DNA from 2 places in the Tsuneonella aeria genome. Region 2 is predicted to be linked to the other one. Evidence: predicted binding sites of a transcription regulator. Region 2 holds the regulator's gene; the other holds the start of a gene.
The links. The regulator LexA, encoded in region 2, represses DNA repair genes until DNA is damaged. The targets are predictions, from matches to a motif close to GTTCCNCNCTTGTTCT.

Region 1: GRI40_RS01920 (putative DNA modification/repair radical SAM protein) is a predicted target of LexA. The motif match lies at 6,064-6,079, and genes of this name have one in related genera.

The regions. Positions count from the first base shown of each region.
Region 1 covers NZ_WTZA01000001.1:382,061-397,324, forward strand. The annotation lists gene GRI40_RS01890 (amino acid permease) at 1-1,552, shown strand, start outside; gene GRI40_RS01895 (pyridoxamine 5'-phosphate oxidase family protein) at 1,635-2,117, opposite strand; gene GRI40_RS13770 (hypothetical protein) at 2,209-3,069, shown strand; gene GRI40_RS01905 (DUF6504 family protein) at 2,996-4,567, shown strand; gene GRI40_RS01910 (PilZ domain-containing protein) at 4,577-4,993, opposite strand; gene GRI40_RS01915 (alpha/beta fold hydrolase) at 5,109-5,957, opposite strand; gene GRI40_RS01920 (putative DNA modification/repair radical SAM protein) at 6,082-7,326, shown strand; gene GRI40_RS01925 (UdgX family uracil-DNA binding protein) at 7,352-8,791, shown strand; gene GRI40_RS01930 (error-prone DNA polymerase) at 8,864-12,463, shown strand; gene GRI40_RS01935 (extensin-like domain-containing protein) at 12,523-13,227, shown strand; gene phoB (phosphate regulon transcriptional regulator PhoB) at 13,237-13,923, opposite strand; gene phoU (phosphate signaling complex protein PhoU) at 13,983-14,654, opposite strand; gene pstB (phosphate ABC transporter ATP-binding protein PstB) at 14,664-15,264, opposite strand, start outside.
Region 2 covers NZ_WTZA01000001.1:513,006-528,269, reverse strand. The annotation lists gene GRI40_RS02555 (ComEC/Rec2 family competence protein) at 1-2,024, shown strand, start outside; gene lexA (transcriptional repressor LexA) at 2,041-2,718, opposite strand; gene trpC (indole-3-glycerol phosphate synthase TrpC) at 2,850-3,635, opposite strand; gene trpD (anthranilate phosphoribosyltransferase) at 3,632-4,624, opposite strand; gene GRI40_RS02535 (anthranilate synthase component II) at 4,621-5,205, opposite strand; gene pip (prolyl aminopeptidase) at 5,202-6,161, opposite strand; gene GRI40_RS02525 (phosphodiester glycosidase family protein) at 6,158-6,976, opposite strand; gene GRI40_RS02520 (anthranilate synthase component I family protein) at 6,973-8,364, opposite strand; gene GRI40_RS02515 (peptidylprolyl isomerase) at 8,502-10,430, opposite strand; gene tpiA (triose-phosphate isomerase) at 10,628-11,392, shown strand; gene secG (preprotein translocase subunit SecG) at 11,479-11,826, shown strand; gene GRI40_RS02500 (CTP synthase) at 11,930-13,561, shown strand; gene GRI40_RS02495 (Hsp20 family protein) at 13,856-14,323, opposite strand; gene grxC (glutaredoxin 3) at 14,493-14,759, shown strand; gene GRI40_RS02485 (nitrilase-related carbon-nitrogen hydrolase) at 14,756-15,264, shown strand, end outside.

The DNA.
Region 1 (15,264 bases), 130 kb from region 2:
CATCTTGGCGACGGCGCAGAAGAAGTCACTCCATCGTTCGCTCGGCGCCGTGCAGCTCACCCTGTTCGGGATCGGCTGCATCATCGGCACGGGCATTTTCGTGCTGACCGCCGCGGGCGCGCAGAAGGCCGGCCCCGGCCTGATGCTGGCGTTCATCATCGCCGGCGCGGTCTGCATCGTTGCCGCGCTCTGCTATGCGGAGATCGCCGCGATGATCCCCGTCGCGGGTTCGGCCTACACCTACAGCTACGCCACCATGGGGGAATTCCTGGCCTGGACGGTCGGCTGGGCCCTCGTCCTCGAATACGCGATCGCGGCCTCGGCCGTTTCGGTGGGGTGGTCAGGGTATTTCACCGGGACCATCTTGAACGAATTCTTCGGCGTGCAGTTACCTGCCTGGCTGAGCGCCGGGCCGCTCGCGCTGGGCGGCGCGGCGGGCGGTTTCATCAACCTCCCGGCGCTTATCATCGCCTTGCTGGTGACCTGGCTGCTGATGATCGGCACGACCGAAAGCGCGCGGGTCAACGCGGTGCTGGTGGCGATCAAGATCACCGCGCTGACGATCTTCATCGCGCTGACGCTGACCAGCGCATATTTCGATCCCGACAAGTTCAACCCGTTCCTGCCGGCCGGCCTGTTCGGCGGGTTCGGTTCCGGGGTTGGCGCAGTCGGTGCGGCGGCGACGATCTTCTTCGCATACGTCGGGTTCGACGCGGTTTCGACGGCGGCGGAGGAAACCCGCAACCCGCAGCGTAACGTGCCCATCGGGCTTGTCGGGTCGCTGCTCATCTGCACGATCTTCTACATCCTGGTCGCGGCCGGCGCGGTCGGCACCATCGGCGGCCAGCCGATCATGGGGCCGAACGGCGTCCCGTTCCCCGCCGGTTCGGAAGAGCTTGCCCGCCAGTGCGCGATGGCGGCCCATGCCGATGCGCTGGTCTGTTCCAACGAGGCGCTGGCGCATGTGCTGCGGCAGATCGGTTTCTCGGGCATCGGCAACATGCTGGGCATCGCGGCGTTCCTGGCGCTGCCTTCGGTGATCCTGATCCTGCTGTTCGGCCAGACGCGCATCTTCTTCGTGATGGCGCGCGACGGGCTGCTGCCGGAGAAGCTTTCCGCGGTGCACCCGAAGTGGAAGACCCCCTATATCGTGACCGGCATCACCGGCGCGATCGTGGCGGTTGCCGCGGCGTTCCTGCCGGTCGGCCAGCTTGCGGACATCGCGAACGCGGGCACGCTCTATGCGTTCTTCATGGTCGCCATCGCGGTCATGCTGCTGCGCAAGCAGGCGCCCGACCGCAAGCGTCCGTTCCGGGTGCCCGGCCTGGCGATCGTCGGCCCGCTGACGATTGCCGGCTGCCTGTTCCTGTTCCTCAACCTGCCGCTGGAAGCGATGCTGGTGCTGCCGGTGTGGACGGTTATCGGGTTCGCGGTCTATTTCGGCTACAGCCGCCGGAACAGCCTGCTGGGCCGCGGTATCGTGGAAGTGGTGGACGATATCGGCGGGCAGGAACATTCCTTCCCGATCGATGTCCCCGAGGACGCCCGCTAACCGCGGTCAGGCCGTAAAGGCACAAAAAGAAAGGGCCGCCTTTCCGTACGGAGAGGCGGCCCTTCCTGCATCGCGGGGTGCGTCAGAGCGCGGTTTCGGTGTGCGTGCCCGCCGTGTCGCCGCGGACATCCATGCCGAGCGCCATCTTGGCGGTAGTGATGACGCCAAGGTCGCTGTCCCAGATCTCGGCCTGGCCCAGGTCCATCCGGAGCATCAGCAGGTTGGGATCGTCCTTCCCGCCCGGGAACCATGCCTCGACAAAATTCGACCACTGCTTGTCCAGCCGTTCGCGGCTGGTTTCTTCGCTCAGCACCCCTTCGAAGCGGGCGAACAGGTCGTGTCCCTTGCCAGCGAACGTGCAGGTGGCGGGCCCCATTTCGGAAAGGTGACCGTCGCGGTTGGTGAAGAACCAGATTGCGCTGTTGGCATCCTTGTCGAGCTGGGCCGTCATCACGAGGGCATCGTTGGCCGTGCTCTGCAAGGAAACGAACACGAATGGCGAGTCGGCGAAATTGCGCCAGAACTTTTCCTTCAATTCGTCGGCATTGCCTTGATCATATTTCATGGGCTTCCCTTTCTTTCCTTGGCGAACGGGGCGGGGGACAGGTTGTTCCGACCGTTGCGAATCGATCCATGATGGAACATAACCGGAACAAATGAGTCGATATTCCGCCATGCCACCGCTTGCCGAAATGCCGACCGCCGCCGGTCTTGCCCGGGTGTCCGCCACGGCGCCGGCATGGCGGCCTGGCCTTGCCGCCGTTCGGCATAGCGAAGTGTTCGCCAGTTCGCGGGAAGCGAGCGGGGCGGCCGCGGCGCTGGCGCTGGCAGCCGATGCACTGGCGGCCGATGCACTTGCGACAGAAAAACCGACGGCAGGAAAACCGGCGGCAGGGAAACCGGCGGGGGCTTCTTCCGCGCTGGCCGAAATCGCGGATCGCCGCGCCGTGCTGTGGGTGCAGGACAAGGCCGCGCTGCGCGTGGGCGGGCGTCCCTATCGTCCCGGCCTGCCCGCCGCCTTCCGCAACCGCCTGATCCACGTGGTGGCCAACAAGGTGGAAGACGCCTTGTTCGCGCTGGAAGAAGGGCTGCGCTGCCGCGATCTGGCCGTGGTGATCGGGGAACTGGCGGGCAACCCGCGCGCGCTCGATTTTACCGCTTCGCGCCGGCTTACGCTGGCGGCCGAAAGGCACCGCGTGCCATTGTGGCTGGTGCGCCTCGATGCCGAACGCGACCTGTCGTCCGCGCGGATGCGGTGGGACGTTGCTGCCGCCCCTTCACCCCCACCGCGCTGGAACGCCGCCGCGCCCGGCATCCCCGCATGGCGTGCCGAGCTGTTTCGCGCACGCCGCCATCCCCCTGGAACATGGACCCTGCACGATGACGGACATGGCCTTGCCGCGGCCCGCCTCGTCGCCGATCGCCCCGCGGGCCCCGATACCGGTGCAGGCACGGCCTCGCCGCATCCTGTCGGTATGGCTGCCGCGGCTGGCGATCGATCGCTGGCGGCTTGGTAACGGGCTGGCGCCGGGCGAAGGCGCCGACGCCGCGCCACTGGCGCTGATCGCTGAAACCGCACACGGACCGCGCATCGATGCGGTCAACGCCGCCGGTCTTGCCGCCGGCGCGCGAAGCGGCATGATGCTGGCCGATGCGCGGGCGTTGTATCCGGCGATCCAGGTGGCACCCAGCGATCCACCGGGCGACCATGCTTTCCTGGAGAAGCTGGCCGTATGGTCGCTATGCTGGGGTCCATGGTCGGCGATGGATGCGCCCGACGGCCTGCTGATCGACATGACCGCGGTCGCGCACCTGTTCAGCGGGGAGGCGGAACTGCTCGCCGATGCCCGCGCGCGCTTTGCCGCCCGGGGCCTTGCCGCCCGCTTCGCCATCGCGCCGACCGCCGGCGCGGCCTGGGCGTTGTCGCATTATGGCCCCGACGGCACGATCCTGTCTCCGGCAGACGACATCGCCGCCTGCCTGGCGGAATTGCCTGTCGCATCGTTGCGCCTGGATGACGCGGTCGTGGCAGTGCTGCGCCGCCTGGGGTTGAAGCGTATCGGTGATCTGACCGGCCGGTTCGGCGAACGCCACGGACGCGATGCGCTTCACCGCCGGTTTCGCGCCAGGTCGGCGGTTGCCAATCCGCTCGTCCGGATGGACCAGCTGCTCGGCAAAGTGTCTGAACCGTTGCTACCGGTCGTCCCCGCTAGCATGCCGCTGGTCCAGCGCCGGTTGATGGAACCGATCCGCCACCGCGAACTGCTCGATAGCGTGATGGCCGACCTCGCCGATGACATGGCCCGCGAACTAGAAAGGCTGGGGCAGGGTGCCCGCCGGCTCGAACTCGGCATGTGGCAGGTGGATGGCGAGGTGACTGTCCGGAACCTGGAACTGGCCGCCGCCACGCGCGATGCGGGGCATATCGTGCGTCTGTTCGCCGCCCGGCTCGACGATGTGGACGCCGGCTTCGGCATCGAATGCGTGCGGCTGCGGGCAAGCTGGGCCGAACCGCTGGCCTCGGCGCAAGCGGATATCGAAGCCGCGGCGGAGGATTCTGGCACCTCGCTGGCGGCGCTGGTCGATCGGCTGACGGTGCGCCTGGGGCCGCAGGCCGTGCGCCGTCCCGTGCTCCACCCCAGCCACATTCCCGAACGCGCCCAGCGCTGGCAGCCGCCGCTGGAACCCGAACCGCCGCAGCAGGGCGAACTGGCGTTCCATGCCCGCCCGCTCAAGATGCTCGACAAGGCGGAATCGATCGCGGTGCTCTACGCGACGCCCGACGGCTACCCGCAACGTTTCCGCTGGCGGGGACAGGTGCACGACGTGGTGCGGGTGGAAGGGCCGGAACGGATCGCGCCGGAGTGGTGGCGCGAGAAGGGCACTGCCCGGCTGCGCGATTATTATCGCATCGAAGACGCGCAGGGCCGGCGGTACTGGATCTATCGGCTCGGGATCCTGGGCGATGGGCGCGGCGGGGTGCCGGACTGGTTCCTGCAAGGCCTGTGCGCCTGACTGCCCCCGCTACTCCGCCGCCACGTCCGCCACGGTCTGAAACGATGCCCGGAAGGCTGACCGCTTGCGGCCCTGCGCGATATTGCCGACATGCGCGATCGGCATTTCGATCACCCGGTTGACGCTGGCCGTCTCCACCACCACCGCCGGGTCGAGCGCACGCGCGAAGGATACGCCGCACTGGCCGTTTTCCGACCAGATCACGGTGCATACGGCTTCCCGGCCGGCCCAGCGCAGCAAGGCGGTGGAACCGGCCTGGGGCGGATCGATCACTGCCAGCCGGGCGCCGCTTTCCGAAATGTCCCACAAACTGCCCGACGCGCGCGACGTCATCGTCTCCAGCACCGCCTCGCACGTCACTTCCACGCGGCGTGACGCCCGGCGCTCGAAAAAGTCATCGGGCTCGTAGACGCGCAGCGGTTCCATCCCTGCCACAGTTCATCCGCAACCCTAATATCGATTGTCGGAACATGGTTTACGCCCCCGCAAGAGACCCGGGGAGGCGCAAGGAAACGCGCGATCCGTAAACCTGCCGGGCCGGTCAGGCGGCCCCGCCGCTGCGACCGCCCTGGTCGAGGAATGCGACCAGGTCTTTCGCCAGCCGCTCGGTCTGCGTGGCGAACACGGCGTGCGGCTCCCCACCGTATTCCACCAGCGTGGCACCCGGCACGGCTTTTGCGACCGCGCGCGCGGTGGCATCGATCGGCACGGTGACGTCCTTGGTCCCGTGGATCACCAGCGTGGGCATCGTGAAGCTGGCGAGATCGGGCCGGAAATCGGTCGTGGCGAACGCTTCGGCGGCTTTCAGGGTGGCGTACTGGCTGGCGTGCATGGCGGTCCTCCACGCCCAGTCTTTCTCTTCCTGGCTCACCTTGTTCACCAGCACCCCGTCGCCGTAGAAATCCTCGAAGAAGCCGGTGAAGAAGTGGCGGAAATCCTTCTTCATCCCGGCAGTCATCTGGTCGAAGGTCGATTGCGGCACGCCATCGGGATTATCGTCGGTCTTGAGCATGTAGGGCACGACCGATGCGATCAGCACTGCCTGGCTCACGCCGCGGCCGCCATGCCGGCTTAGGTAGCGGGCGACTTCGCCGCCTCCCATCGAAAAGCCGACAAGGGCCGCATCGACTTCCACGCCGGCGTCCGCCATGACGTCAGCCAGATCGTCGGCGAAGGTGTCGTAATCATAGCCCGTGGGCGCATGATCCGAATGCCCGAACCCGCGCCGGTCATACGCGACCGCGCGATAGCCGCTGTCCGCCAGCGCGATCATGATCGGGTCCCAGCTGTCGGCGGAAAGCGGCCAGCCGTGAATGAGCATCACCGGACGGCCTTGGCCGAGTTCCTTCCAGCGTAACCTGGTTCCGTCCCGGGTGGTGGCAAATGGCATCGCGCGTTCCTTTTCTGGAGGTTCCGGCACGAAACGGATGGTCGCACCCGCCAGTTCCGCCGAGCGTGATCGTCACCGAACGATTGGTGTTGGCGAATCTGTTGCGAGAACATATATAGAACGAATGGGTCCGTTAAGCACGATAGAGAAGCTCGCCATCCTGGCCGACGCAGCGAAGTACGATGCGTCGTGCGCTTCGTCCGGCACCACCAGGCGCAATTCCACTGGGGGGAAGGGGATCGGCTCGACCGAAGGCATGGGCATCTGCCACGCCTATGCGCCCGATGGCCGCTGCATCTCGCTGCTCAAGATTCTGCTGACCAATCACTGCATCTTCGACTGCCACTATTGCATCAACCGCAAGAGCTCGAACGTGCGCCGGGCGCGGTTCAGCCCGCAGGAGGTCGTGGACCTCACGCTCAGCTTCTACCGGCGCAATTATATCGAAGGGCTGTTCCTGTCCTCAGGCATCGTGAAATCGTCGAACCATACGATGGAACAGATGGTCGAAGTGGCGCGGATCCTGCGCGAAGAACACGATTTTCGCGGCTACATCCACCTGAAGACCATTCCGGAGGCGGACCCCGAGCTGGTGCATCAGGCGGGGCTCTACGCCGACCGGGTGTCGATCAACGTGGAATTGCCGACCGATGCCGGTCTCGTCCGGCTCGCGCCCGACAAGGATGCGCGCCAGATCGCAGGCGCCATGGGCAAGGTGAAAAGCGATATCGTCGAAACCCGCGACGCGCGAAAACGGTTCAGGCACGCGCCGCGCTTCGCCCCCGCGGGACAATCCACCCAGATGATCGTAGGTGCCGATGCGGCAACCGATGCGGATATCGTGAGCAAGGCGAGCCGGCTGTACGACAGCTTCCGCCTGCGCCGGGTCTATTACAGCGCGTTTTCGCCCATTCCCGATGCCAGCGCGGTGCTGCCGCTGAAGCGCCCGCCGCTGGTCCGCGAGCATCGCCTGTATCAGTCGGACTGGTTGATGCGGTTCTACGGCTATCAGCCGGCGGAAGTCATGCAGGCGACCGAAGCGGACGGCAACCTGCCGCTCGACATCGACCCCAAGCTCGCCTGGGCGCTGAAGTTTCGCGAACGCTTTCCCGTGGACGTGAACCGTGCCGGGAAGGAGGCGCTGCTGCGCGTGCCGGGCCTGGGCGTGCGGGCGGTCGAACGGATTCTCGCCAGCCGCCGCCACCGGACGATGCGGCTGGATGACGTAGCGCGGCTCACCGTCTCGATTGCCAAGGTACGGCCGTTCATCGTCACCGCCGACTGGCGGCCGGTCATGCTCACCGACCGCGCCGATCTTCGCGCGCTGCTGGCGCCGAAGACCGAGCAGCTTGAGCTGTTCGCGGCATGAGCCTGTGTTTTCGGCCTCGTTCGCCATGAGCGCGCCCTTTCGCGACATGCGCCTGCCCGGCGCGTTCGGCGTCACGTTGCCCGAGCCCGATGACTTCGAGTTCTGGCGCGACCAGGCGCGCGCGCTGGTCCAGCGCGACGTGCCGCCCGACCGGGTTGCGTGGATCGAGCCGGGCGGCGCGGGGGACTTGTTCGCAGGCGGACGGCGCCGCCTTCCGAGTCCGGGCGCCGATGCCCCGCCGGTGCGCGCCAGCCGCGCGTTCGTCCAGTTGGCGAAGACGGCGATCTGCCATTCCGATCCCGAACGCTTTGCCCTGCTCTATCGTCTGTTGTGGCGAATGCAGGGCAGTCCGCGCCTGTTGGAAGACGGCGCCGATCCCGAAGTGCGCCGCCTGGACGAAATGGCGCGCGCGGTGCGCCGCGACATCCACAAGATGCGCGCCTTCGTCCGCTTCCGCCTGGTCGAAGGCGGGGATGGGGGCGCGGGCGAACATTACGTCGCCTGGTTCGAACCCGAACATCACATCCTGCGCGCCAACGCGGGGTTCTTCGTCCGCCGCTTCGCCAACATGACGTGGTCGATCCTCACCCCCAGGGGGTCGCTCCATTGGGATCGCGCCGTGCTGGAAGAAGGGCCGCCTGCGCAGCGTTCCGATGCGCCCGCGGGCGATCCCACGGAGGAGCTGTGGCGCAGATATTATGCATCGATCTTCAATCCCGCGCGTTTGAAGGTCGGGGCGATGCTGAAGGAAATGCCCCGCAAATATTGGAAGAACATGCCCGAAGCGGCGCTCATTCCCGAGCTTGTCGCAGGGGCGCAATCGCGGGAGTCGCAGATGGTCGCCGCCGGCACGCTGGAGATGGGTGAACGGCCCACGTCGCTCTCCGCGATCGACAAGGCGATCCACGCCTGCCGGATGTGCCCGATCGGTCTGCTCGACAACCGGGCGGTGATGGGTGAAGGTCCGCGCGATGCGGCCCTGATGATCGTGGGCGAACAGCCAGGCGACCAGGAAGATCTCGCTGGCCGCCCGTTCGTGGGCCCGGCAGGGCAGCTGCTCGACCGGCACCTCGAACGCGCCGGGATCGACCGGCGCAGCGCCTACGTCACCAACGCGGTCAAGCATTTCAAGTTCGTCCAGCGCGGCAAGCGGCGGCTGCACCAGACACCCACCGCCAAGGAAGTCGACATCTGCCGCTGGTGGCTCGAGGGGGAGCGCGAACTCGTCCAGCCCAGGCTGGTCCTCGCGATGGGGGCGAGCGCCGCGCGCGGCATGCTCGGCAAGACGGTGAGCATCTCGAAAGTGCGCGGGGCGCCGCATCCGCTGGAGGATGGGAGCGAACTGTGGGTCACCGCGCACCCGTCCTACCTGCTACGGCTCGATGGCCCGGCGCGCGAGGAACAATCGCGCCTGTTCGACGCCGATCTCGCCGCGGTGAAGGAACGGCTGGAGGAACTGACGTGATCCGGCCGCCTTCCCCGATCGTCATTCCCGCGCCTGCGGGGATGCCCGCACCTTGATGAAGGCGGGCGCACGATGCCCGAAAACGATTTCCAGATTCCCCGCCGGCGGATCGAAGCCGATCCCGACCTGATCGACGCGCCGCCGCGCGCGCCCTTCGTCGAACTGGGGGTGACAAGCTGCTTCTCGTTCCTGCGCGGTGCGTCGCTTCCCGTGGACCTGGTCGAACGCGCCTGGCGGCTTGGCTATGACGCGGTCGGCATCGCGGACGCCAATTCGATGGCCGGGGTGGTTCGCATCCATGGCGCGGCGCGGACGCTCAAGCTCACGCCGGTCATCGGCTGCCGGATCGAGACGATCGAAGGGCTGGCGTTCCTGGCCTATCCCACCGATCGCGCGGCCTACGGACGATTGTGCCGGCTGATCTCGGCCGGGCGGATGCGCACGATCGACGGCGAATGGCAGGACAAGGGCGCGTGCCACATATCGCTTCCGATGCTCGCCCAACATGCGGAAGGCGTGCAGCTTATCCTGTTGCCGCCGCGCGATCTGGCGGATGCGTTCACGATCCCGGTTGCGAACAACGTCGTTCCCTTGCGCCGCGCGGATTCGGCAACGGATCTGGCAGAGGACGCCGAGACGCGGAACGCGATCGCGTTTGCCGACATCCTCCCCCACCTGACGCGGCAGTTCCCCACGCTGCGCCATCTTGCCGCCAGCTATCTTTATACCGGTGACGATATCGCGCGGATCGACCGGCTCGATGCGCTCGCGAAGGCGAACGGTCTTGCGCTGCTCGCCACCAACGACGTGCATTATCACGTGCAGCAACAGCGCCCCTTGCACGACGTGATGACAGCGATCCGGCACAAGACCACGGTGGCGGATACCGGCCACCTGCTCCATCCCAATGCCGAACGGCATCTCAAATCGCCAACCGAGATGGTCGCGCTGTTCGGCCGCTGGCCTCACGCCATCGCGGCATCGCGCGCGGTGGCCGATGCCTGCCGGTTCAGCCTCGAGGAACTGAAATACGAATACCCGAAGCGCGATTACCCCCAGGGCATGACGTCGCAGGAATACCTGGTCGACCGGACGATGAAGGGGGCCGAATGGCGCTATCCAGACGGGATACCCCGGGCCGTTCGGGACACGCTTCAACGCGAATTCAGCGTGATCGGGAAGCTTTCGATCGCGCAGTATTTCCTGACCATCAAGGAAATCGTCGATTTCGCGCGCAGCCAGGATCCGCCCATCCTGTGCCAGGGACGCGGCAGCGCGGCCAATTCGGCGGTATGCTTCTGTCTCGGCATAACCGAGGTCGATCCGGCCGAGCATCAGTTGCTGTTCGACCGTTTCCTGTCCGAGGAACGCAACGAACCGCCCGATATCGACGTCGATTTCGAACACGAACGGCGCGAGGAAGTGATCCAGTGGATTTATCGCACATATGGCCGCCAGCACGCGGGCCTGTGCGCGACCGTGATCCACTACCGCCCCCGAATGGCGATACGCGAAGTCGGCAAGGCGATGGGGCTGAGCGAGGACGTGACCGCTTCGCTCGCACGCACCGTGTGGGGCGGACACGGACGCGAGATCGACGAGGACCATGTCCGGCGCGAAACGGGGCTCGACTTGTCCGATCCCTATTTGCGGCGGGTTCTCAAGTTGACGAGGCAAATGATTGATATGCCACGGCATCTCAGTCAGCACGTCGGTGGTTTCATCCTCACCGACTGCCCGCTGGTCGAAACCGTTCCCATCGGCAACGGCGCGATGCCCGATCGCAGCTTCATCGAATGGGACAAGGACGACATCGACGAACTGGGTATCTTCAAGGTCGATATCCTTGCGCTCGGCATGTTGAGCTGCATCCGCAAGGCACTCGAACTGGTCGGCACCCACCACGGCGTCTCCCACACGATGGCGACATTGCCGCAGGAGGAACCGGCGGTTTACGACATGCTGTGCGAAGGGGATTCGCTCGGCGTGTTCCAGGTGGAAAGCCGGGCGCAGATGAACATGCTGCCGCGTTTGCGTCCGCGCGAATTCTATGACCTCGTGGTGCAGGTGGCGATCGTGCGGCCGGGGCCGATCCAGGGCGACATGGTCCATCCTTATCTCAAGGCGCGGCGGGAACACCGGCAAGGACGGACCGATTTCAATCTGCCGAGCCCATCGCCGGATCACGGCCCGGCCGACGAGCTTTCCTCGATCCTTGGCCGGACATACGGCGTCCCCATCTTCCAGGAACAGGCGATGAAGATCGCCATCGACGCCGCCAAGTTCTCGAATGCCGATGCCAATCGCCTGCGCAAGGCGATGGCGACGTTCCGGTCGCGCGGCATGGTGAACGAACACCAGGACATGATGGTCGGCCGCATGATCGCGCGCGGTTACGATCCCGAATTCGCGCACAATTGCTTCAACCAGATCAAGGGCTTCGGCGAATACGGATTCCCCGAAAGCCACGCCGCCAGTTTCGCGCACCTGGTCTATGTGTCGAGCTGGCTCAAATGCCATTACCCGGCGGCATTCGCGGCGGCCTTGCTCAATTCCCAGCCGATGGGCTTCTATGCGCCTGCGCAGATCGTGCGCGATGCCGAAGAACACGGCGTCGTGGTGCTGCCGATCGACGTCAATCATTCGGAATGGGATTGCACCTTGGAACCGGTGCCACACGCGTGCCCATCGCGTCCGCGCCCTCGCAAGAACGGGGAAAGATGGCGTCATGACGGCGGTTGGGGCCTGCGTCTCGGCTTGCGCCAGATCGACGGACTGCCCGAATTCGTCGCCGCCCGACTGGTCGCGGCGCGGGAAGCCGAAGGTCAGTTCCGCGATGTGCGGGACGTGCGCGATCGGGCCGGTATCGCTGCGGCCCATGTCGAAAGACTGGCCGCTGCCGATTGTTTCGGCTCGCTCGATCTGCCGCGGCGCCAGGCCTTGTGGAACGCGCGTACCCTGGTGGGCGCGGGGGATCTGCCCCTGTTCGCCGCCGCGCGCGAACGCGAGGAAGGGGCCGAGCGCAAGGCAACACGGCTGCCCGCGATGACGCTGGCCGAGGAAGTCGTCGCCGACTACCAGACTCACCGGCTGAGCCTGAAGGCGCATCCGCTGAGCTTCCTGCGCCCGTCGCTCACCGCCCGCGGGTTCGTCCGTGCCGATGACCTGCGGGACCGCAAGTTCCGTTCGATGGTGAATGTCGCGGGCGTGGTGCTGATTCGCCAGCGGCCGGGCAGCGCCAAGGGCGTGTGCTTCATCACGCTGGAGGACGAGACCGGGGTAATCAATCTCGTGGTCTGGCCCGACATGATGGAAAAATACCGCAAGGTCATCATGGGGGCCCGGCTGATGGAGGTGCGCGGCAGGGTGGAGTACGATGACGAGGTAATCCACGTCATCGTGCACCACCTGACCGACGCCACGCACGCGCTTCATTGCCTGAGCGACGAACTGATCAAGACGCCGATCGCGCGCGCGGACCACTGCAACAATCCGCTGCCCGCCAGGATCAGTCCTGCAGGCGAAGGGCGCGATGGCGCCGTGCCGACAGTCCCGCCGTGCGAACCGCCATCCCCCGGCAATCGCGATTGCGGCTTTACCGGCGGGCACCCACGCGATGCGCGGATCGTGCCGAAACTGTTGCCGCTGCCGCCCTCGCGCGATTTTCATTGAGGGCCGGCGAAGGGCGGTGTCGCAGAAGAACAAGTCGTTCTCTGCGGCGTTGTCCCGGCATGAAATTCAGCTGGTTCGACAGCCTGGCGATCGCCGCATTGATGCTGGGTGCCGTGCTCCTCGGCGCGAAAGCCTGGCTCGACGCCCATCCCGAACACAATCCGTGGGCGCCGCTCGACTTGCGCGACCCGCTGGGCTGGGCGACGGCGCGCAAGCTCGCCGCCCTGCGCACGGACGGGCCAGCCTGCCGCGCCGTCCTGGAGCGGAGCGACGTGGCATTCACTGCGCTCGATCCGGCGGGCGCGGGTGCATGTGCCCGGCCGGACCGGATCGTGGGAGATGATTTCCCGCTGGCCCCCGGCCGTCCTGTCACGACATGCGCAGTGGCGGCTGCCTTCGCCCGGTGGGTGGAGAGCGGGGTGCGCCCCGCGGCGGAAGAAACGCTCGGCTCACCCCTGGACCGGATCGAGCATTACGGCACGTATTCCTGCCGTCGCCTCTATGGCCGGTCGAGCGGCGCTTGGAGCGAACACGCCACCGGCAACGCGATCGATATTGCGGCGTTCGTCACCGAAGATGGGCAGCGCGTTTCGGTGCTGCGGGACTGGCCGGGCGATGGGGCCAAGGCCGCCTTTCTCCGCCGGGTGCGCGATCATGCCTGCGAAAGCTTTGGCACGGTGCTGAGCCCGAAATACAACGCCGCGCACGCCGATCATCTGCACCTGGATCAAGCCGCGCGGGGATTCGGCAGGGTCTGCCGGTAACCGGCCCGCTCAGGCTTCGAGGGAATATCCGGCGCTGCGCACCGTCCGCACGGGGTCTTTCGCGCCTTCCACGGCGATCGCCTGACGAAGCCGGCGAATGTGCACGTCGACCGTGCGCAGCTCGATCTCGCTTTCTGACCCCCATACGGCGTCGAGCAACTGGCTGCGGCTGAACACCCGGCCCGGGCTTTCCATCAGGAAGCGGAGCAGGCGGTACTCGGTGGGGCCCACGTGCAGGGCCTGTCCGCGGCGTGTGACGCGGTGGGCGACCGGGTCGAGCGCGATATCGCCCACCGAGATCGATTCCCCGGCCAGAGCCGGGCGGATGCGCCGCAGCACCGCTGCGACCCTGGCAAGCAGCTCGCGGGGTGAGAACGGTTTGGTCAGGTAATCATCGGCCCCCGTTTCGAGCCCGCGAATCTTGTCGTCTTCCGTTTCGCGCGCGGTGAGCATGATGATCGGCACGTGTGCCGTCGCCTTGTCGCGCCGCAGGCGGCGGCAGACCTCGATGCCACTGGTGCCCTCGATCATCCAGTCGAGGATGACGAGATCGGGCGTATCCTCCGACGCGAGCAGGAGGGCCTCGTCCCCATCGGACGTGGCACGCACCGCGTACCCTTCGTTGGCGAAGCGGTATTCCAGCAGTTCAGCGAGAGCGGGGTCGTCTTCGACCAGGAGGAGCTTGGCGGCGGTCATGGTTTCACCTGCACACCAGAATTGTTACATCTTCACGACGGCGGAATGTCGTCGCCGCGTCAGAAATCCGCGTCCACGGGGTAAGCGCCTGTTGCGGCATAGTGCACCATCTCGGCCACGTTGGTCGCGTGATCGCCGATCCGTTCCAGGTTGCGGGCGACGAACAGCAATTGCGCGGCAGAGCTGATGGTCGAAGGATTTTCAACCATGTGGCTGACAAGGTTGCGGAAAATCGATTCGTAGAAATTGTCGACCTTCTCGTCGGTCGAGATGACCTCGCGGGCCAGCACGGCATCGCGCGCTGCATATGCGGTCATCGCGTCGTGCACCATTTCCGCCGCGATCTCGCCCATCGCGGGCACGAGCGTCATCGGCCCGAATTTCTTGCGGTCCTCGATCGCCCGGCTCGCTTTCGCGATGGCCTTGGAATAATCGCCGATCCGTTCCACGACGCCGGCGATCTTCAGGGCCGCGATCACCTCGCGCAAGTCGTCCGCCATCGGCGCGCGCAGCGCGATGATGCGAACCGCGAGCTTGTCCACTTCGGACTCGAGCGCGTCGATCTTCTTGTCGTCCGCGATGATCCGCTCGGCCAGCGCGTCGTCGCCCTTGACCAGCGTGTCGATCGCGTTCTGCACCGCAACTTCGGCCATGCCCCCCATCTCGGCGATGAGGCCGCGCAGCCGGGTGATGTCGTCGTCGAACGCCTTGACGGTGTGGTCCATGCTCATGACCTGTTCTTAGCCGTAACGGCCGGTGATGTAATCCTTCGTCCGCTCCTCCAGCGGATTGGTGAAGATGTCGGACGTGCGGCCATACTCCACCATTTTGCCGAGATGGAAGAACGCCGTGCGCTGGCTGACCCGGGCGGCCTGCTGCATCGAGTGCGTGACGATGACGATGGCGTAACGGCCGCGAAGGTCGCTGATGAGTTCCTCGATCCGCGCTGTTGCGATCGGGTCAAGGGCGGAGCACGGCTCGTCCATCAGGATGACCTCGGGGTCGACCGCGATCGCGCGCGCGATGCACAGACGCTGCTGCTGGCCTCCGGAAAGCGCGGTGCCGCTATCGGCCAGCCGGTCCTTCACCTCGTTCCACAGTCCGGCCCGTTGCAGCGATTTTTCCACGATCCCCTCAAGTTCCGCCTTCCCTTCGGCAAGCCCGTGGATGCGCGGGCCGTAGGCGACGTTCTCGAAGATCGACTTGGGAAAGGGGTTGGGCTTCTGGAAGACCATGCCCACCCGGGCGCGCAGCTGAACCACGTCCATGCCGGACCGGTAGATGTCGTCGCCATCGAGCTCGATGCAGCCTTCCACCCGGGCACCCGCGATCGTGTCGTTC
Region 2 (15,264 bases):
GGCTGGCGGTGGCGCTGGCCGGCGGGATCGCTGTCTGGTTCGTGCTTGCTCGTCCGGCGGGTTGGATCGCGGCATTGTCGGGCGGGCTCGCCGTGGCGGCGCTGGCGCTGCTCCACTGGCGAGGGCGGGACGACCGCAGCCACCTTCGCCTCGCAGCGGTCACAATTGGTCTGGTCTTCGCGATCGGAGTCGCGCTCATTTGGACGCGGTCTTCCATCGTCGGGACGCCGCCTCTCGAGCGGCCCATGACGGTGATGCTGGATGGGCGCGTACTGGAGCGCGAAGACCAACCCGCGCAGGCTAGGGTTCGCCTCACGCTCGCCTACCGGGAGGGTGACACCGGGCAGGCACGCAAGGTTCGGGTGAACGTCCCGGCCGACAAGCTGGCCTCCGAGGTTGCGGAAGGTGCGCGTGTCCGCCTGCGCGCGCGCCTGATGCCGCCCGCGGCGCCGATGGTACCGGGCGCTTACGACTTCGCACGGACGGCGTGGTTCTCAGGGCTTTCTGCGACCGGTAGCGCGGTCGGGAGCGTCGAAATTGTGGAGGCGCCGCACCGGCGGGACGCGCTAGCCCGGTGGCAGCGTTCCCTGGCTGAACATGTCCGTTCGCAGGTCGCCGGCTCCGAGGGGAGCATCGCGGCCGCGTTTGCCAGCGGCGACCGCGGTGGCATTTCGGAGCGCGATGAGCAGGCGATGCGCGATTCCGGCCTGACACATCTTCTGTCCATCAGCGGATTGCATGTCAGCGCAGTGATCGCGGGCGCCTATGTCCTTGCCATGCGCTTGTTCGCACTCTGGCCGTGGCTCGCCTTGCGAATTCGGCTGCCCCTGGCGGCGGCCGTTTGTGGCGCAGTGGCAGGCGTCGGCTACACGCTTCTGACGGGGGCGGAGGTGCCGACGGTCCGCAGTTGTATCGGGGCATTGCTCGTCCTGGGGGCGCTGGCCTTGGGACGGGAGCCCCTATCGCTCCGGATGGTGGCAGCAGCGGCCTTCGTGGTGATGCTGTTCTGGCCAGAGGCGGTGGCGAGCCCCGGCTTTCAGATGAGCTTTGCCGCCGTCATCGCGATCGTCGCGCTGCACGGGGCGGGCCCCGTTCGCGCCTTCCTCGCCCCGCGCGAGGAAAGCTGGCTGGAGCGGATGGCGCGGCGGCTCCTGATGCTCCTTCTTACCGGGGTGGTCATCGAATTGACCCTGATGCCGATCGTGCTGTTCCACTTTCATCGCGCGGGCTTTTACGGCGCGTTAGCGAATGTCGTGGCCATCCCGCTGGTGACCTTCGTTACGATGCCCCTGATCGCTGCCGCCCTGCTGTTCGATCTGGTCGGGGCCGGGGCGCCCCTCTGGTGGTTGACCGGGAAGTCGCTTTCGCTTCTGCTCGATATCGCGCAATTCACTGCATCACAGCCGGGCGCGGTCAAGCTCATGCCGCAGATGAGCTGGATTGCGTTCGCGTTGTTTGTCGGCGGGGGCCTGTGGCTGGCGCTTTGGCAAGGCCGCCGGCGGCTGTTCGGGTTAATTCCCGTTGCCGTCGCATCCGGCCTTTTGATTACAACGCCTGTGCCCGATATCCTGGTCGCCAGCGACGGCAAGCATGTTGGCGTGACGGGAGAGGGAGAGCGACTGATCGTCTTGCGCGAAGGGCGAAGCACGTTTGCAAGGGACAACTTGCTGGAGCTGGCAGGGATGCAGGGCGAGCCGCTGCCTATCGGGGAATGGTCAGGCGCGCGGTGCAGCCGGGATTTCTGCACCATGACAATCCACCGGGGCGGCCGCGACTGGACCGTTCTCATGGCGCGCAATCGATCGCGGATCGAAGAACGCGCGCTGTCCGCGGCGTGCCAGCTGTCCGATATCGTCATCGCCGATCGCTGGCTTCCGCGCAGTTGCCGACCGCGCTGGCTGAAGGCGGACCGACGCTATCTAACCGAGAGCGGCGGCCTCGCGATCGACCTTGACGATGCGCACGTGCGCTCGGTTGCCGAAGGGCAAGGCGCCCTTCCCTGGTGGACGAAACGCGGGACTTGAATGTTCCGCCCGCGTCCTAGTGATAACGCCGGAGGAGGCCTGCCAGCTTGCCCTGGACCTGCACTTCGGCAGGCCGGTAGATCTGGGGATCGTAGGCGCCGTTCGCCGGATCGAGCCGGATCATCCCGTTCTCGCGCCGCAGGTACTTCAGAGTCGCTTCCTCGTTCCGGATAAGGGCGACCACGATCTCGCCGTCGCGCGCCGCGTCGGTCTTGCGTACCAGGGCGAAATCGCCGTCGAAGATGCCCGCTTCGATCATGGAATCGCCGGACACCTCGAGCGCGTAGTGTTCCCCGGGGCCAAGCAGCGCGGCCGGAACGGGGAGGGTCGCCTCGCCTTCGAATGCCTCGATCGGAACGCCGGCGGCAATCCGCCCGTGAAGCGGCAGGTCGACAACGTCATTGGCGGGCTCCGGACGGCGATCCGCCTTGAATGCGTGAGTCTCGGCCACTTGCTTCGACCGCGGGGCCGGAACAGAATCACCAGGCTGCCGAACCACCTCCAGCGCGCGGGCGCGATTGGGCAAACGGCGGATGAACCCACGTTCCTCGAGTGCAGAGATCAGTCGGTGGACGCCCGACTTGCTCTTGAGATCGAGCGCGTCCTTCATCTCCTCGAACGACGGCGAAACACCGTCGGCCTCGAGACGAAGCGTGATGAACTGAAGAAGTTCGCGTTGCTTGGCAGTCAGCATGCGTGGGCCCTTTGCAGATGTTACCAAGGCGAATGTTCCGCATCGGAACGAACGTGGAACAATTAGGCAACTTCTGGTGGCGCGTCAAGCGTTGGTGGGTTGCACCGGTTTGGTCGGATGGGTGAGCGCGTTCAGCCCTGAAGCAACCGGCGGGTCGCGGCTTCCACGTCGTCCTCCCGCATGAGACTTTCCCCGACAAGGAACGTTCGGACCCCGGATTCCGCCAGATGCTCGCAGTCAGCGTGCGACCGGATGCCGCTCTCCGCGACGAGAAGAACATGTTCCGGCGCCAATCGCGCGAGCCGCCGGGTGGTATCAAGATCTGTCGTGAAGGTCTTGAGATCGCGGTTGTTTACGCCGACAAGGTGGGACCGGAGCACAGCCGCACGCTCCAGTTCGCGTTCGTGATGGACCTCCACAAGGACATCCATGCCGCGCTCCAGGGCAGCGGCCTCGATTTCGGCCATCTTCGCGTTATCGAGGGCGGCCACGATAAGCAGGACCGCGTCGGCACCAAGGGCGCGCGCTTCAGCGACTTGCCACGGGTCGACCACGAAGTCCTTCCGCAGCACCGGAAGGGCACATGCCCGGCGCGCGTCGGCCAAATAGTCGTCGTGACCCTGGAAGAAGTGTTCGTCGGTCAGCACTGAAAGGCATGCCGCGCCGCCCCGTTGGTATGCGATGGCGTGTTGGGCAGGGCGAAAATCGCTTCGGATCAGGCCTTTGGAGGGCGAAGCTTTCTTTATCTCTGCAATCAGAGCAAACCCATCCCGCGACCGCCGGCGGAGAGCCGCCTCGAACCCGCGGGGTTTTTCCAGGCCGCGCGCTGCGCTATCCAGATCGTCCAGCGTCGCCCGTGCCTTGCGATCGGCGACTTCGAGGCGCTTTCTCGCGCAGATTTCTTCGAGGCGATTCATCGGGCGAGCTCGATCCAGTCAGCAAGCAGCCGCTCAGCGGCGCCCGTATCGAGCGCTTCGGCTGCCATGGCGGCCCCACCGACGTAATCGGTCGCCCGTCCCGCCACCATCAGGGCCGCTGCCGCATTGAAAAGCACCGCGTCGCGATATGGGCCGGGGGCGCCCATCAGCAGCGCCTGAAGGGCGCGCGCGTTATGCCTTGCGTCACCGCCACGGATCGCCTCGATCGGCGCGGTGGGGAGGCCTGCGTCCGATGCACGGGCGCGCCGCATTTCCCATTCATGGCCGCGGACTTCGGCGACCTCGTTGCCACCGGCAAGGCTAAGTTCGTCGAGTCCTTCGTCGCCCGATGCGATCAGCGTCCGCTCGGTGCCGAGCCGCGCCATGGCGTCGGCATAGATGGGAACGTAGGCGGGGCGCGCGATCCCGATCAACTGCATCCCGACCCCGGCGGGATTGGATAGCGGGCCCATCAGGTTGAAAATCGTCCGCCGGGCGAGCCTTTGACGGATGGGCTGGATACGCCGCATCGCAGGGTGGTGGTTGGCAGCGAAGAGGAACCCAATTCCGAGGATTTCCAGAGACTTCTCTGCCGTTCTTCCCGCCGCTTCCATGTCGAGCCCCAGCGCCTCGAGCGTATCGGCGGCGCCGGCCTTGCTGCTGGCCGCGCGGTTCCCGTGCTTTGCCACCGGCACACCGCAGGCCGCGACCACCAGGCTGACGGCGGTGGAGACGTTCAGGGTGTGGTGTCCGTCGCCGCCGGTTCCGCAAACGTCGATCGCGCCATCGGGCGCCGTTACCGGAAGCAGCCGCGCGCGCAGCGCCCGGGCCGCGCCAGCGATCTCGCTCGCGGTCTCCCCGCGGTCAGACAAGTCGCACAGGAAGCGGGCGGTCTCCGCTTCATCCACTTCGCCGTCGAGCAAGGCACCGAAGACGTCTTCGGCCTCGCTTTCATCGAGGTGAGGTTCGGCTTGCGGGAGCGTTCTCATGTCGTCGTCCTTTCAAGCCCGCCGCAGATCGCGAGGAAATTCGCCAGCAACGCGTGCCCGTGCTCCGTAGCGATGCTTTCCGGATGGAACTGGACGCCGTGGATTGGAAGGTCGACGTGGCGAAAACCCATGACATGCGCATCGTCCGCCGTGGCATTGACGGCCAGCACATCAGGCACGTCTTCCACAACCAGCGAGTGATAGCGGGTGGCGTTGAAGGGGGAGGGCAGTCCCAGGAAAACGCCGCTGCCGTCATGCGTGACGGGCGAGGTCTTGCCGTGCATCAACCCACCGCGCACTACCCGGCCACCGAAGTGCTGTCCAATCGCCTGATGGCCCAGGCACACGCCAAGCAGGGCGCGGGCCGAGGCCGCGCAGGCCGCGACAACATCGAGGCTGATCCCGGCCTGGTCGGGCGTGCAGGGGCCGGGCGAAATCACGATGCCGGTCGTGCCGATCCGCATCGCATCGGCCACCGAGATCGCATCGTTTCGCTCCACCTGCACCTTCGCGCCCAGTTCCATGAGGTAGTGGACTAGGTTGAACGTGAAGCTGTCGTAGTTGTCGATGACGAGGATCATGGTGCGCGATCCGCGAAATGATCGGTTGCCCGCACGAGTCCGTCAACGATGCCCGGCTCGCTCGCGGCGTGGCCTGCGTCCGGCACGATCCAGAGTTCCGCTTCAGGCCAGGCCTTCTTCAGTGCCAAGGCGGAGGCGGGGGGAGTGCAGATGTCGTGGCGGCCCTGCACGATGATGCCCGGTATCCCGCGAATGCGATCGGCATCCCGCAAGAGCTGCGCTTCATCGAGGTAGAAGTTCTCGAGGAAGAACTTGGCGCAAATGCGCGCGAAGGGGACGGCTTTTGCAGGGTCCGCAAATTCGTCGAGCAGGCCGGGCGAGGGCAGTAACGTGGCGACGTATCCTTCCCACAGCGACCACTCCCGCGCCGCTGACAGCCGTGTCGGTTCATCCTCGCTCGTCAGCCGGCGGTAGTAGGCTGCGACAAGATCGTCCCGCTCGGCTTCGGGAATGAGGCCTGTGAAGGCGTCCCATTGTTCCGCCATGATCTCGCTCGCGCCGTATCTGTAAAGCCAGTGCTTTTCCCGTTCGCGGGCAAGGAAAACACCGCGCAGGACCAGTTCGGTCGTTCGCTCCGGGTGTTTCTGCGCATAGGCGAGGGCCAGGGTCGCGCCCCAGCTGCCGCCGAACACCTGCCACGCGGCGTGGCCGCACATCGCCCGCAGCCGTTCGATATCATCGACGATCCGCCATGTGTCGTTGGCCTCGATGCCTGCGAACGGTAGCGATCGCCCGCAGCCGCGCTGGTCGAACAGCAGCACATCGTAACGCGCCGGATCCCACTGCCGCCGATGGTTGGGATGCATTCCGCCGCCGGGGCCGCCATGGAGAAACACGGCCGGCTTCGCGTCCGGTGTGCCGACGCGCTCGTAGTAGAGCGAATGTCCTTCGCCGACATCGAGCATGCCGGTCTCGTAGGGCTCTATTTCGGGGTAGAGCCTGCGGCGTTCGGTCATTGGTCGCGTTCCTCTACGACGATCATGGGGCCCATCGGGGCGCGCGCGTCCATCCGGTCAGCGGCAGGGTCCCACAGCGCCGATACCGAACCATCGAGGTAAAGCGCGTTTGGTGTCTTCGCTATGTCGCGGAAGAACCGTGCGATCTTCCCGAACGAGACCGCGCCTTCGCTGATGACGAAATGCGCACGGCCGGAGCCGTCAATGCCAACTCCGTTGCGGATCGTGCGGCTCGGACCGTCTTCGGTGATTTCCGGGTGGAGCTTTCCGCCGACCACAAGCATCGGGCCGCTCTGCGTGCCGAACTGCGGGCGGTCCCCGATCTGGGCGTAGAAATCGTCCGCCGTCATGACCCGCCACTTCGCTCCGGTGCCGAAAAACACTCCGTTGGGCTTCAGGTGGAAATTGCCGGCACCGTCGTTGCGATTGAGTTCGCGCCCGCGTTCGCCGTCCTTGACGTAATAGCCGATCGGCTTGCCTTCACCGTCGAACATACCGGCATTGACCGCGAATGCCACCGCAGGCGCGTCGTCCGGGCGGCCCGCGGCCATGGCGGCGAAGTTGCGAAAGGGCGGGTTGCCAAGGACAGTCGAGATATGGTGCCGGGCCGGTTCGGCGATACAGTGCGTGAATCCTACCCCTTCGAACGTGGCAGACGTGCAGGCCAATGCCACTTTCGGCGTCGGCGCAGGGGAGGGGGCGGCGACAATCGCCTTGCCCGGATTTTCCAGGTCGATCCGTGTTACCGGCTCTCCGCCGGCTTGAGGCCCGCAGCCTGCCACGAAAGCGGCTAGCGCCGCCGCGTGCCACTTCATTGACCGAACTCCGGCTCGGCGGCGACCCGATAGGCCTCGCGCGCGGCAGCGAACAAGGCGCCCGCCTTGGCCTCGCACTCGCGCTGTTCGTATCGGGGATCGCTGTCGGCCACGATGCCTGCACCTGCCTGGACGTGGAGGGTACCGTCCTTCACCACTCCGGTGCGCAGAACGATACAGGAGTCGAGTGTTCCGTCGGGTGCGAAGTAACCTACCCCGCCCGCGTATGGGCCACGGGCGTCGGGTTCCAGTTCCGCGATGATCTCGCACGCGCGGATCTTGGGCGCACCGCTGACCGTGCCCGCCGGAAAGCCGGCGAACAGTGCATCGAGCGCGCCCTTCGCGGGATCGAGCGTGCCGACAACGTTGCTCACGATGTGCATGACATGGCTGTAGCGTTCGACCGTGAAGCTATCCGTCACCCGGACCGAACCGGGGGCAGAAACCCGGCCGACGTCATTTCGGCCGAGATCCAGCAACATGAGGTGCTCGGCGCGTTCCTTGGGATCGGCGAGCAGGCTCTGTTCGGCCGCTCGGTCTGCCTGAGGATCGCTCCCACGCGGCCGAGTGCCGGCGATCGGCCGGATCGTGACCTCGTCGTCCCGCACCCGGACGAGAATTTCCGGGCTGGACCCGACGACCGCAAACCCGGGCAAGTCCAGGAAGTAGAGGAACGGGCTGGGGTTCACGCGCCGCAACGCGCGATAGAGCGCAATGGGCGGAAGGGAAAAAGGGCAGGTGAAACGCTGTGACAGCACGACCTGAAAGATGTCGCCTGCCGCGATGTATTCCTGCGCCCGGCGGACCATCTGCGTGAAGTCGCCCGATGCCATTGCGGCAACCGGTTCCACGCGGGGCGCATCGGCCGTGCGAACGGCTGGCGGCGCCGCCCTTGCAAGTTTGCCAAGTGCGCAATCGATCCGATCGGTTGCTGTCTCGATCGCGCCTTCGGGCGACACCCCCTGGGTCGGCCAGAGCGGCGCGATGCAGAACAACTCGTCGCCCAGACGGTCGAACACCAGGATCAGCGTCGGGCGGACGAACAGCATGTCGGGAAGGCCGAGACCTGTTCCGCGCGGCGCGGGAATCTTCTCAACCAGACCGATTGTCTCATACCCGAAATAGCCGACGAGGCAGGCGAGGGCAGGGGGCAGGGCGGGCGGCGTGTCGATGCGGCACGCCTCCACCAGCGCGTGCAGTTCGGTGAACGTGTCGCCCTCGCACTCTTCGAACGCGGTGCGATTCGTTTGCCATCTGCGGTTGATGGCAGCCCGCGCGCCGTCGGCCCGAAACAACAGGTCGGGATCCAGCCCGAGCAGGCTGTACCGGCCGCGTACCTCGCCGCCTTCCACCGATTCCAGCAGGAAGTCGCCGCGCCCCGGCTGCATCAGCTTTCGCGCCGCCCCGACCGGCGTTTCCGTATCCGCGACCACCCGTCGCCAAACCAGGGCGGGGCGGCCGCCTGCAAGAGCCGCGCGGGCCTCCGCGGCATTCTCGGGCCTCAAGCCGTCCAAGACGGCCGACCTCAGTTCGCGCCGACGAGGCGCTTGCGGACGGCCTCAACCGCGTCCGCGTTGCGTTCGATCCCCACGTCCTTGCGGATCGCCGCGCGCATCGCATCGCCATATTCACGGCCGAGCAGCTGACTAAGGCTGGCGGAGGCCTGAGCCACCACCGGATCGCCGGGGGTGATCGCGCCGGGCCGGATGGAGTCCAGTTCGATCACGTACCAGCCGATGTCGTTCGGCGCTTCCAGGCGCTTGACGCTGTTCTGAGCCATTGAGAACAGGAGAGCGAGCGGCGGCGGGACCCGCTGGCCCTGGCTTGCCAGTTCCTGCCTGGACATGCTGACCTGCTGCGGCGCCGGGATCGCAGCGGTTTCGGCATCGATGGCCGCCTGGAGCGACTGGCCCTTCGCCATGCGCGCGACAATGCGGTCGGCGGCGGCCTTCGCGGCGCGTGAGCCGACCGAGCGGCGCCAGGCGGCGACAACGTCGTCACGGATTTCGGCGAGCGGCGCCGCGGCCGACGGCGTAATCCGGCTGGTCTCGAAGACCAGATAGCTCTGCCCGCCCGGCATGGCGGCGATCTGGGGCTGGCCTTCCTCCATCTCGAACGCGCTTGCCAGCGCGGGCGCGAGCACTTCCGGTGCGCGCTCGGTCGCCGAACCATAGACCCGTCCGTCCCCTACCAGCGGCGCGGTCGTCTGCAGGTTTACCTTGAGCGAGCCGGCGATGTCGGTGAGCGCGTTGCCCTCGTCGATCTGCTGCTCCACTTCCGCGGCGAGCTCGGACAGTGCACGGGTGCGCTTTTCTTCCGTGAGCGTGGCGGCGATCGCTCCGCGAACCTGGTCCAGAGAGCGGGCGGGGATGGCAGAGACATTGTCGACCCGTACGACATACCAGCCCAGTCCGCCGCGCGTCGGCCTTGCTATCGCGCCCTTGGCTGTGCCGAAGACGGCCTGCGCCACGGCCTGCGAAGACTGGCCGGCGTAGGCGCCGCGTTCGACACCCTCGATCTTGCGCGTTTCGAGCCCCGCTTCGCGCGCCGCCGCCTCGAGGGCGCCGGGACCACGTGAAGCGATTGCCTGTGCCGCCTGCTGAGTCGGCACGATCAGCTGCGTCAGGGTCCGGGTCTCGCGCGCGGCGTACTCGCTCGCGCGGTCGCGGGCGTAGCGCGCGGCGATTTCCGATTCGCTCGGGGTGATATTGCCGAGCGCGGACGCGTCGAACGTGGCGTAGCGCAAGACGCGCCGTTCAGGGCGGATGAAGTCAGCCTTGTTCGCGTTGTAGAACGTGTTCAGCTCGGCCGCGGTGGGGTCGCTCGCGGGCACGAAAGCGGAACTCGGGATGACCGCCACCGCGCCTTCCCGCCGCTCGCGGGCGAGTGCGGCGTAGCGAAGCGCAATCTTCGAAGGCATGCGCGCGCCGAATGCAACGGGAACCAGGGCCTGCTGGGCGAGAAGGCTGTCGGCGAGATCGCGCCGGACCATCGCGTCGGTCAATCCGCGCGAGGCGAGAAGCTGCTGGTATGCCGTGTCGTTGAAGGTTCCGTCGGCGCCGGCGAACGCCGGAATCCGGCGGATTTCGCTGTTGACGAGGTTCGTCCCGGCACCGAGCCCGTTCTTTTCCGCCCAGATGCTGATCGCCTTGCGATCGAGGAGCTGGTTCAACACATCGGTGAGGCCGCCCTGCTGGACGAACGCCTCCATCGACATCGTCGGGTTCTGCGCGCGAATCTGGTCGAGCGCCGTGTCGGCCGCCTGCGAGAGTTCGCTGCTCCCCACCTTGTCGCCGCCGACCACCGCGACCGTATCCCCGCCGCTGATCCCGCCCGGCGCGCCCGTGCCCGAGACATCGGCGACGACGAATGCGAGGCCCAGCAGACCGATGAAAGCGATCGTGACGGCAAGGCCGATCCTGGTCTTGAAGATGTTGCGGAAGAACTGGAGCATGAAGAACGGCAAGCCTGGCTGAGGGTGAACAGCGCGCGCGATCGCGCGAACGGGGGCGAGCTGTAGAGAGGCTGCGACCTCGCCGCAACAGGTCTGGACCGTTTTGACGCGAAGACGTTTGGGCGCTAGCAGGCACCCGGCCGCTACCGCTATGAAAGCGGCGAACCCCCATTGTTCAAGGCATTCGAGGATATTTCATGGCCCTTCGGCCTTACGTCGTCGGCAACTGGAAGATGAACGGCACGCGCGCCATGCTCGCGGAAGCGCGCGCGATCGACCGGTCGGCCCAGCGCCTGATGAAAGTGGAAGTCGCTCTGGCGCCACCGTTCACCCTCATCCACGCTGTCCACAAGGAGGTGGAAGAGATTGGGGTCGGCGCGCAGGATTGCCATGCGCAGGGGGATGGTGCCTTCACGGGTGACATATCCGCCGCAATGGCCGCCGATGCAGGCGCCACGTTCACCATCCTTGGCCACAGCGAGCGCCGGCAGGGGCATGGCGAGACCGATGCGGACGTGCTTGCCAAGGCCGGCGCCGCGCTCGATGCCGGCCTCCAGCTCATCATCTGCTGCGGCGAAACCGAGAGCGTTCGCGACAGCGGCAACGCCGTTCAGGCCGTGACCGACCAGCTGCGTGCGTCGCTTCCGCAGACGCTCGAATCGGCGAGCGAGAAACTGACCGTCGCGTACGAACCGATCTGGGCGATCGGCACGGGCCGTACGCCAACCGTCGGCGACGTCGAATCGATGCACCGCGCGATCCGCGCCTTGCTGATCGACCGGTACGGCGAAACGGAAGGGGGCGCGATCCGCATCCTGTACGGTGGATCGGTCAAGCCGGAGAACGCGCGGGAATTGCTTTGGGCAGCGGAGGTCGGCGGGGCGCTGGTGGGCGGCGCGAGCCTGACCGCCGAAAGCTTCATGGGCATCGTCATGGCAGCGGTCGACCTTCAGGAAGCCTGAGCCTGGCGCTGCACTCCCCGCGCGCCCTTGTGGTTACGGTGGCCCGCGCCTAAGTGCACGGCCATATCATTCGGATTATTTCAAACATGTCGCTTTTCCTCTTTCTCCTCGTCGTCCAGGCCATCGTGGCCGCTGCGCTGGTCGGGGTCATCCTCGTCCAGCGTTCCGAAGGCGGCGGCCTGGGGATCGGCGGAAGCCCGAGCGGCATGATGAGTGCGCGTGGCGCGGCGGACTTCATGACCCGCGCCACCCGTTGGCTCGCAATCGTTTTCGTGGGCCTTTCGATCGTGCTGGCGGCCATTGCGGCGAGCACCGGGACTGGTGTGACTTCGGTAGAGTCGACTCTCGATCGCGCCGCACCCGTTCGGCAACCGGCCACTCAGCCGGCCGCGCCGCCCGCCGGGGACGACCCGCTGGCCGGCATCGCCGACTGATCCATCCGGCCTGAATCATCGCCAAGGCGGTTGTGGATTGCGGCGTAGTGCCGTGCCAATCCGCTTGCGCCACCCCCTCGCATACCTCTAAGGCCCAACTCCCATGGCGCGGTATATATTTATCACCGGCGGCGTGGTTTCCTCGCTCGGCAAGGGTTTGATGGCGGCAAGCCTCGCGGCTTTGTTGCAGGCGCGCGGCTTCCGCGTCCGGATTCGCAAGTTCGACCCGTATCTGAACGTCGATCCGGGTACGATGAGCCCGTATCAGCACGGCGAGGTTTACGTGACCGACGACGGGGCGGAAACCGATCTGGACCTCGGCCATTACGAGCGCTTTACCGGCGTCTCGGCGCACCAGGGCGACAACATCACTTCCGGTAGGATCTATCGCGACATCATCGCGAAGGAGCGGCGGGGCGATTACCTGGGCGCCACCGTCCAGGTCATTCCCCATGTGACCGATGCCATCAAGGCATTCGCCCAGGCCGAAACCGACGATCTGGACTTCATCCTGTGCGAGATAGGCGGCACGGTCGGCGACATCGAAAGCCTCCCTTTCATCGAGGCACTGCGCCAGTTGCGCAATGAACTCGGCCGGGAGAACACCTGCTTCGTCCATGTGACCCTGGTGCCCTACATCGCGGCAGCCGGCGAATTGAAGACCAAGCCGACGCAGCATTCGGTTCGCGAGATGACCGGGCTTGGCGTCCAGCCGGACATCCTTCTCTGCCGCTGCGAGAAGCCGCTGCCGGACAGCGAACGGGCAAAGATCGCGTTGTTCTGCAACGTGCGCAAGGAAGCCGTCATCCCTGCTCTGGACGCGTCGAGCATCTATGCCGTGCCGACCCAGTATCACCGCGAAGGTCTCGACAACGAAGTGCTCCGCCACTTCGGGATAGCAGCGCCGGACCCTGCGCTCGAGCGGTGGGACGATATCCTCGATCGCTACGAGAACCCCGAAGGGGAAGTGACCATCGGGGTTGTCGGCAAATATGTCGGTTTGCCGGATGCCTACAAGTCGCTCAACGAAGCGCTCGTTCACGGTGGGATGGCCAACCGTGTGAAAGTGAATATCCGTTGGATCGATGCCGAACTGTTCGAAAAGGATGACGAGGATATCGCCGCGCGGCTCGAACCTCTCCACGGCATCCTGGTGCCGGGCGGTTTTGGGGAGCGGGGCAGCGAGGGAAAGATCGCCAGCGTTCGCTTTGCCAAGGAACGGAACGTGCCCTTTTTCGGCATCTGCCTCGGCATGCAGATGGCCTGTATCGAAGGTGCCCGCGCCGCCGGTCATACCGAAGCGAGTTCGACCGAGTTCGGCCCGACGCAGGAGCCGGTCGTCGGCATCATCACCGAATGGATGAGCAAGGAAGGGCTTCAGCAGCGGAGCACCGAAGGCGACCTGGGGGGCACGATGAGGCTCGGCGCTTACGAAGCCAGCCTCTCGGGCAACAGCCACGTCAGCACGATCTACGGCGGCGCCACGTCGATCAGCGAACGGCACCGGCACCGCTACGAAGTCAACGTCGCCTACCGCGACGCGCTGGAGAGGGACGGGCTGGTATTTTCAGGCATGTCCCCCGACGGCCTGCTGCCGGAAATCGTCGAGCGGCCCGACCACCCGTGGTTCATCGGCGTCCAGTTCCACCCCGAATTGAAAAGCAAACCGTTCGATCCGCACCCATTGTTCGCGGGGTTCATCGGGGCAGCGCTGCAGCAGGCGCGCCTCGTCTAACCACGATTGCGCGGGGTTATTTTCTACAAGTCGCAGTCGGCAAACTCGATTATATCTTGCCAATGGAACAGGAGCGTCGCAAGGCTCCTGGCGAAAGTTATCTTTTGCTAAGTTTGGGGCGCAGACAGTGGGCAATCCGCCGCAGCCGCACATTGGGCAGGAGATGAGTGGCTTGGTGCGGATTTGATCGTCTTCTGCGACCCGGACGATGAGATTCGCCCAGGGCGGCGTTCGCGTCGCGGGGGCGGGCCGTAAGGTCCGCCCCCATTCTTTTACGGCTCCATGGGCGCGCGATCAGGCGGCGTCCGCGTCACCAGAGTCCTTTACGACTTCCAGCGTGGGCTGGCCGCCGACGATGATTTTCTTCGGCTTCATCGCCTCGGGCACTTCGCGCACCAGATCGATGGTCAGGAGCCCATCAGCCAGGTCGGCATTTTCCACCCGCACGAAATCCGCAAGCTCGAACCGGCGTTCGAACCCGCGATTGGCGATTCCGAGATGAAGCATTTCGCCTTGCGCGACATCGGGGCGTTTCTTGCCCTGCACCACGAGCAGGTTCTGCTGGGCAGTGATGTCGAGATCGCCGGCGCGGAATCCCGCCACGGCGATCGTGATGCGGAATTCGTCTTCCCCGCACCGCTCGATGTTGAAGGGGGGATAATTGTCAGTCGAGTTTCCGCGGCCCTGGCCTTCGAGAAGGTCGAACAGACGGTCGAAGCCGACGGTCGTGCGGCGATAGGGGGTGAAATCGAGACGTGACATTTCGCAAATCCTCCGAATGAGCAATTTGATGCAAGGCCGGCCCATTTCCTGGCGCCCGCCGATGATTGCCACCCCGCCCGACTTGCGGCACGGGGCAGCGATACCGAGATAGTCGGCACCCGGACCGCTTCAAGAGCGTTCTCCCCAGGTCGGCAATGAAGGAAAGAAGATGGCTGCCCCCGAAGTCGTGATCTACACCAAGTTCGGGTGCGGTTATTGCTATCGTGCCAAGCGCCTGCTCGATTCCAAGGGGGTATCCTATGTCGAGCATGACATCACGATGGGCGGGCCCAGGCGGGACGAAATGCTGAGCAGGGCCCCGATGGCCCGCACGGTGCCCCAGATATTCGTCGGCGACACGCACGTCGGCGGGTCCGACGATCTCCATGCAATGGAGGAAAGCGGCAAGCTCGACGCGCTGCTCGGGGCTGCGTGACACGCGTTGCCGTCCTGCAGATGACGGCCGGGATCGATCCTGCCCGGAATTGCGAGACGCTGACCCAAGCCATCGCTCAGGCGAAGGCGGGCGGGGCGGAAATGCTCTTCACGCCCGAGATGTCGCTCCTGCTCGACCGCGACCGCCGGCGTGCCGCGGACGCGATCGACAGGGAAGAGGACAGCCGCTGGCTGAACGCGCTGCGCGGTGCCGCGCGCGACCATCGCATGTTCGTGGCGCTGGGGTCGATGGCCGTGCTGCGCGACGATGGGATGCTTGCCAATCGATCTATGGTGATCTCTTCCGCCGGCGAAATCGTCGCGCGGTATGACAAGATACACATGTTCGACGTCGACCTGGCCACTGGCGAAAGCTGGCGTGAGTCCGCGGCATACGCGCCAGGGCACTCCGTCGTCGCGCTGGATGATACCCCGGTCGGCAGGCTCGGCCTGTCGGTGTGCTATGACATTCGTTTTCCCGCCCTGTTCGACGCGCTTGGCCGCCG